Linked DNA regions of Synechococcus elongatus PCC 11801. The protein of the gene in region 2 interacts with the protein of the main gene of each other region in a pairwise test. Links are inferred from orthologs where the notes say so. Each region holds a gene or a part of one and is shown on either strand. Other genes may lie near its edges. The genes, in order: purT and crtE.

Region 1 (3,315 bases), 140 kb from region 2 along the record:
TCCGCTATGCCCTGATTCGTGAAGTGGTTGGGGCTGGACAGGATATTCGTCTGGACTACAACCGCAAGACAGATGAGTCAGCCACAGTTGAAACGAGCCGAAATTTTGCCAATAAAGTCTGGAATGCCAGTCGCTTTGTCATTCTCAATCTAGATGACAAAACACCTGAGCAACTAGGGGTTTCTGCCTCAGATGATCTCGAATTGGCCGATCGCTGGATTCTGAGTCGCTACCACGCTACTACAGAAGCTTTGATCAATCAGATTGAAGCGTATGACCTTGGTGCAGCAGCTAAACAACTCTATGAGTTTATTTGGGGCGACTTCTGCGATTGGTATATCGAACTAGTTAAACCCCGACTTTATGGCGAAAATGCTGCTTCCCGCTTAGTAGCCCAGCAGACTCTAGCCCAAGTCCTCGAAGGAATTCTGCGACTCTTACATCCTTTCATGCCGCACTTGACTGAGGAAATTTGGCACACGCTCAATCAAGTTGGGGAGGATCAGTTCTTAGCGATCCAGTCGTTCCCACAACCGCAATCTGAGTTAATTCAGCCTGAACTCGATCGCGAGTTTCAGTTGATGATTGATGTGATCCGAACGCTGCGTAACTTACGGGCTGAAGCGGGATTGAAGCCGAGTCAAAAAATTACGGCAATTCTTCAAAGCGATAGTGAGTCAGAGCGCCGTAATTTAGAACAGTCTCAAGCCTACATTCGGGATCTCACTAAGACTGAGGCGCTGACGATTGTGGAGCAGCTAGCTGAAGAACCGCAAGCACTTGTTGGAGTGACTGCTACGGTGCAAGTTCTCTTGCCCTTGGCGGGCCTTGTCGATCTAGCAGCATTACAAGCGAAACTGACTCGTAACTTGGAAAAAGTTGAGAAGGAAATCAAGTCTCTCTCGGGACGCTTGAATAGCTCTAACTTTGTTGATAAAGCACCTGCAGAAGTTGTTGCCGAAACGCGCGAAAATCTGCTGGAGGCTGAAAAACAAGCAGAACTTTTACGCGATCGCCTAACGCGACTGCAAGCCTAAAGCCACACGATCGCCCCCTAAAAAAGAAAGCTGCCTTAAATCATTTTCTAGGGCAGCTTTTCTTGCTATTTGAGGGCTTAGCTGGGCTGAACTGTGACCTGCGCAGCAGCGCGATCGGCCTTTGCACGGGCTGCTTCGACACTTGCGTCTCTCGCCAGCGCAACCCCCATCCGTCGCTGAGGTCGCATATCGGGTTTGCCAAACAGCCGGAGGTCCACCAAGGGCTCTTGGAGTGCTGTTGCCACGCCGGTATAACTGGGGCGATCGCCACTGTCTTCCGCCAGAATCACCCGACTGGCTGACGGCCCTAGCAGCTCAATGGTCGGAATCGGTAGTCCGAGCACAGCGCGCAGATGCAGCTCAAACTCATTCAGATTTTGTGAGATGAGCGTGACCATACCTGTGTCGTGGGGACGGGGCGATAGTTCCGAGAAGATCACCTCATCTTGAGTGACAAAAAACTCGACTCCAAATAATCCAGCTCCGCCCAACGCCTCCGTAACTTGAGCCGCGATCGCTTGGGCTTGCGCCAATAACTCAGCGCTGAGAGGGGCGGGCTGCCAGGATTCTTGGTAATCGCCTCGTTCTTGTCGGTGGCCAATTGGTGGACAGAAAAGAGTGGGACCTTGCCACTGGCGGATCGTCAACAGCGTGATTTCCAGCTCAAAGGGAATGAACTCTTCGAGGATGACCTTTTGGCTATCGCCACGAGAACCCGCAATCGCATACTCCCAAGCGGCTTGGAGTTGATCGGGTTGCTGGACGATCGACTGGCCCTTGCCCGAGGAAGACATGACCGGCTTGATCACATTTGGGTAGCCGATCGCTGTTGCTGCGGCTTGCAGTTCTTCGAAGCAGCTGGCATAGGCATAACGGGCGGTGCGGAGACCGAGCTGCTGAGCTGCCAAATCGCGAATGCGATCGCGGTTCATGGTGAAGTGAGTGGCTCTCGCCGTGGGAATCACCGTTAGTCCACGGTCTTCAAACTCCTGCAGTTTCTCGGTGCGGATCGCTTCAATTTCCGGAATGATCAAGTCCGGCTGGAACTCTTGAACCACCGCTTCCAGGGCCTCGCCATCTAGCATAGAAATTACTGCGCTGGCATCAGCGACCTGCATCGCTGGTGCATGGGCATAACGATCGACGGCAATGACGGTATTGCCCAACCGTTGAGCGGCGATCGCAAATTCCTTGCCCAGCTCACCAGAACCCAGCAACATGAGACGACGCGGTAGGCGATCGGCAAAAGTCATTGGCAGCTACGCAAAGCAGGACAGGCGCAAACAAGGAGAGGGACGATACCGCCCCTCTCACTCAAAATCTCGATTCTTGATCGGTTGGGCTGGAACCTAGAGGTCGCCACCACGGAGGTACAGCAGAACAATCACCGCTGGGCCAGCAATCACAAGCAATGCCAGCGTCGTCAGCTGAAAAATGACTTCGAAATTGATGCTGCTCAGGAAACCCATATCTCTCCCCGATCTCGACCGGGCCTATGTCGATTCGGTAATCGATTCTACCGAGAGGACGCCGATGCTTTAAGCATCGTTACAAAACTCCACCATCACGGCGATCGCCAAAACACGGTCCTAGGTTGGTCATCAGCGGCGGCAGACCAACACGGAGCAGCTACCAGTCAACCCGATTGCACCACAGGGGAGGAGTGCGAGTTGATCAATCAGGGCGGCTAGGCTGGAGGGAGACCTTCCCTCACCGAATCCGAGTTCTATGGCCCAATGGCAATGTGTGCGACAGTGTGGTGCCTGCTGTCACCTCGACCCCCGCGATCGCCCCGACCTTGATCAGTATCTTCAACCTGACGAGATGGCGCTCTACCTGAGCATGGTTGGGCCGGATGGCTGGTGCATCAACTTCGACCACAGTACGAGGCTGTGCAACATCTACGAGGATCGGCCCCGATTCTGCCGGGTGCAGCCTGAAACCTTTGAGACGATGTTTGGTGTGCCCAAGGAAGACCTCAACGATTTTGCGATCGCCTGCTGCGAAGAGCAGATTGAGGGCGTCTATGGCGATCGCAGTCTCGAACAAATCCGCTTTCGGCAGGCCGTAGGGCTGACACTAGAGGAGCTCTGAACCTAGGGACCAATGCTAGGTTTATGAAACGATTATGAAATTTTGCTGTGGCCGCTCCTTCCCCTGACCTTGAGACCCCACAAGCTCCGGCAGCGAGTTCAGGTCGGTCTTCTGCTTGGAGTGTCTTTGTCTCGACCTTTCTGACCATTTTTCTGGCGGAGCTGGGCGATAAGACGCAAGTCAC
Region 2 (3,288 bases):
GGGGCAGAGCAGCTATGCCGATGGCTGCAGGTGGTTCCTGGCGTTGCCAGATGGCTGTGGCGATCGCTTCCCAGGCTTGCAAAAGCGGTTCCGGCCCATGGTGGTGAAACTGCCAGACATACAGTGCGATCGCCAATGGGGCTAGCCAGCGATCGGTCTGAGGAGACAAGCTAGTGACAGGATGCGACATCGGCAAACCAGCGGAGCACTCAAAGGATAGACGGGATGGCGGCAGCAATACTGGATGGTCGGGCCTTGGCAGCACAATGGCGACAAAATCTGCGATCGCATGTGGAAGCGATCGCTCCCGCCGTGGGTCGTCGTCCCGGACTAGCAGTGATTATGGTCGGTGACAATCCTGCCAGTGCCGTCTATGTTCGCAACAAAGAAAAAGCCTGTGAGCAGACGGGCATTGTCTCCTTTGGCAAACATCTGCCCAGCAACAGCAGCGAAGCGGAAATTCGTGCCCTGATTGAATCGCTCAATGCTGACGATCGCGTCGATGGCATTTTGGTGCAACTGCCCTTACCCAGCCATTTGGATGCAGTGCCATTGCTCCTCGCGATCGATCCTGAGAAAGATGCGGATGGTTTGCACCCACTGAACCTTGGGCGGCTACTCCGCGGCGAGGAAGGTCTGCGCAGCTGCACGCCAGCGGGTGTGATGGAATTGCTAGCGGCCAATCAAATCGATCCCGCCGGCAAAAAAGCAGTCGTGATTGGTCGTAGCATCCTCGTCGGCAAACCGTTGGCAATGATGTTGCTCGAAGCCAACGCCACCGTCACGATCGCCCATTCCCGCACTCCTAACTTGCCGGAAGTGTGCCGACAAGCCGACATCTTAGTCGCCGCCGTGGGCCGGCCCGAACTGGTGAGCGTTGACTGGATTAAGCCCGGCGCAGTCGTCGTTGATGTCGGCATTAACCGACTGGAAGACGGCCGTTTAGTTGGGGATGTGGACTACGAAGCCGCCGCCGCTACCGCCAGTTGGATCACCCCAGTTCCCGGCGGGGTTGGTCCAATGACCGTGGCAATGCTGTTGCATAATACGGTCTTGAGCTATTGCCGCCGCTCGGAACAGCCGTTTCTGCGCTAGACCGCTGAGTGGTGTGGCCTGTTTCCCATTGCGCTAAGTCCTATGGTCGCCTCTTCATCGCTTCGCTTCGATCTCAAAAGCTATCTAAAGGAGCGGCAGCGCCAAGTTGAGGCAGCTCTCAACGCGATTTTGCCCCCCCAAGAGCCGCCGTTGATCTACGATGCCATGCGCTATTCGCTGCTGGCAGAAGGCAAGCGGCTCCGCCCGATTCTCTGCCTGGCGAGTTGCGAGCTGGCGGGTGGAACGGCAGCGATCGCTCTACCCACGGCCTGTGCCTTGGAAATGGTGCACACTATGTCGCTAATCCACGACGACCTACCGTCGATGGACAACGATGATTTTCGGCGGGGTCGTCCCACCAATCACAAGGTCTACGGCGAAGACATCGCCATTTTGGCTGGTGACGCGCTGCTGACCTATGCCTTTGAAGCGATCGCTAGCCAGACACCCGAAGTTCCCGCCGATCGCGTCCTCAAGGTGATTGCGGCTCTGGCTCGCGCCGTCGGTGCAGAAGGGCTCGTCGGTGGTCAGGTGGTGGACTTGCAGTCCGAAGGTCGCGATGACGTCGATCTCGAGACCTTGCACTACATCCACACCCACAAGACCGGTGCGTTGCTAGAGGTATCGGTGGTTTCCGGTGCAATTCTGGCCGGCGCTAGCGATGAGTTGCAGAAGCAACTGCGCACCTACGCCCAAAAAATAGGTCTGGCCTTCCAAGTGATTGACGACATCCTCGACATCACGGCCACGGCTGAGGAATTGGGCAAAACGGCAGGCAAGGATCTCGCGGCGCAGAAAGCCACCTATCCCAGTCTTCTTGGCCTAGACGCTTCTCGGGAGTATGCCGATCAGCTGATTACTGAGGCGAAAACTGCGATCGCGGCCTTTGGGCCGGAAGCAGATCCGCTGCGGGCGATCGCAGACTACATCACTGCACGGAAACACTGATGCTGGCAATTCTTCAGCAAGTGCTGGCCAATGATGTTCTCGTTGCAGCTCTGTTGGCCTGTGGTATTGCACAGTTCTCGAAGCTCATCGTTGAAGGGGTGCGCGATCGCCGTTTGAACTGGCATGTACTGATTGAAACCGGCGGCATGCCCAGTTCTCACTCCGCTCTTGTCGCTGCCTTGGCCACAGCAGTGGGCCGCCAGCAGGGGTGGGGCAGCCTCGAATTTGCAGTCGTCACTGTCTTCGCGATCATTGTGATGTATGACGCTGCCGGCGTTCGCTGGGCAGCAGGACGTCAAGCCCGCATTCTCAACTTGATCAGTGAGCAAGTCTTGACGAGTCAAGAGGATAGTGATGAAGACGCGATCGAGCGTTTGAAAGAAGTTTTGGGACACACACGACTGGAAGTTTTAGTCGGTGCTGCTCTTGGTGTCGCGATCGCCCTGCTCTTAGAACCGGCCTTGTCACTCTCCGAGTGGCTGTAAGTTCAGCCCCGGAACCAAACCTGCAAAGGGATGGATTGCCTTACAAGCGCAGGGGCAAAAGCAAGCTCCTGACTGAACTTCGCTTTTTTCTAATCGCTTGGGTCAGACTTGCCAACATCCAGCAACATCTGTCCAAAGATGACTCACAGACCAGACTGCAGCGAGGGATCGAGTGCTGGATCGCTCTGCTCGGCTGCGATCGCCTGGTGGATCCAAGTGTGGATCGCCTCAGCCACAGCATCAGTTTGTTCCAGCATGGCTAAATGCCCACAGTCTTCCAGCTGTCGCAGGTTATGTCCTTCCAGCCCAAAGCTGGGGTGGAAGCTCGCCAGATGCTGCACATAGGCTGGCGGCATGATCGTGTCGCGATCGCCCGCCAAGAAGTACGCAGGCTGCGTGAGCCGCGCCACCAGACTAGGCAGGCAATTAACCTGTTCTGCCGTTGTTGAATCCAGCAAGCTACCGGTTGCTGCAGCCGCATCCGCTCCCAAAAAGTCCCGTAGTCGTCGACGCGCCCATTGTCGTGGTAGAGGACGATGCACACTGTCCCAACAGAAAGGCAACTCAGCACCGGGAATTTGTCGCAACCATTGTGGACGCCAGCGAATTAACTGCTGACCAAAGCCGCGAAATCGCTCAAATTCTTGCTCAATGTAGATGCCACCCCCTGCATTCACCCCAATCACGCCAGCGATGCGCTCGGGACAGAGCCGTGCCGCCCAAAGGGCGATCGTGCCCCCGAGCGAATGACCAACCAGCC

Evidence for each region.
Region 1: the proteins of crtE (region 2) and purT interact in binary tests that used the Escherichia coli proteins (3 or more experiments, as listed by UniProt). The link is inferred for Synechococcus elongatus PCC 11801 from one-to-one orthologs.

What each region holds. Positions count from the first base shown.
Region 1 is NZ_CP030139.2:2,408,334-2,411,648, forward strand. Bases 203-3,201 are described here. They hold purT (formate-dependent phosphoribosylglycinamide formyltransferase), read right to left. Parts: upstream 2,291-3,201; coding sequence 1,115-2,290; downstream 203-1,114. Other genes in these bases: psb30 (photosystem II reaction center protein Ycf12/Psb30), read right to left, coding at 2,387-2,506; DOP62_RS12065 (YkgJ family cysteine cluster protein), read left to right, coding at 2,766-3,131; DOP62_RS12070 (TMEM165/GDT1 family protein), read left to right, coding at 3,179-3,201. Outside these bases: more of DOP62_RS12070, read left to right, coding at 3,202-3,315. UniProt on the Escherichia coli protein: Involved in the de novo purine biosynthesis. Catalyzes the transfer of formate to 5-phospho-ribosyl-glycinamide (GAR), producing 5-phospho-ribosyl-N-formylglycinamide (FGAR). Formate is provided by PurU via hydrolysis of 10-formyl-tetrahydrofolate.
Region 2 is NZ_CP030139.2:2,550,267-2,553,554, reverse strand. Bases 119-3,090 are described here. They hold crtE (geranylgeranyl diphosphate synthase CrtE), read left to right. Parts: upstream 119-1,137; coding sequence 1,138-2,043; downstream 2,044-3,090. Other genes in these bases: DOP62_RS12760 (alpha/beta fold hydrolase), read right to left, coding at 2,672-3,090; DOP62_RS12765 (divergent PAP2 family protein), read left to right, coding at 2,043-2,528; folD (bifunctional methylenetetrahydrofolate dehydrogenase/methenyltetrahydrofolate cyclohydrolase FolD), read left to right, coding at 226-1,095; DOP62_RS12780 (hypothetical protein), read right to left, coding at 119-190. Also shown: more of DOP62_RS12780, read right to left, coding at 1-118; more of DOP62_RS12760, read right to left, coding at 3,091-3,288.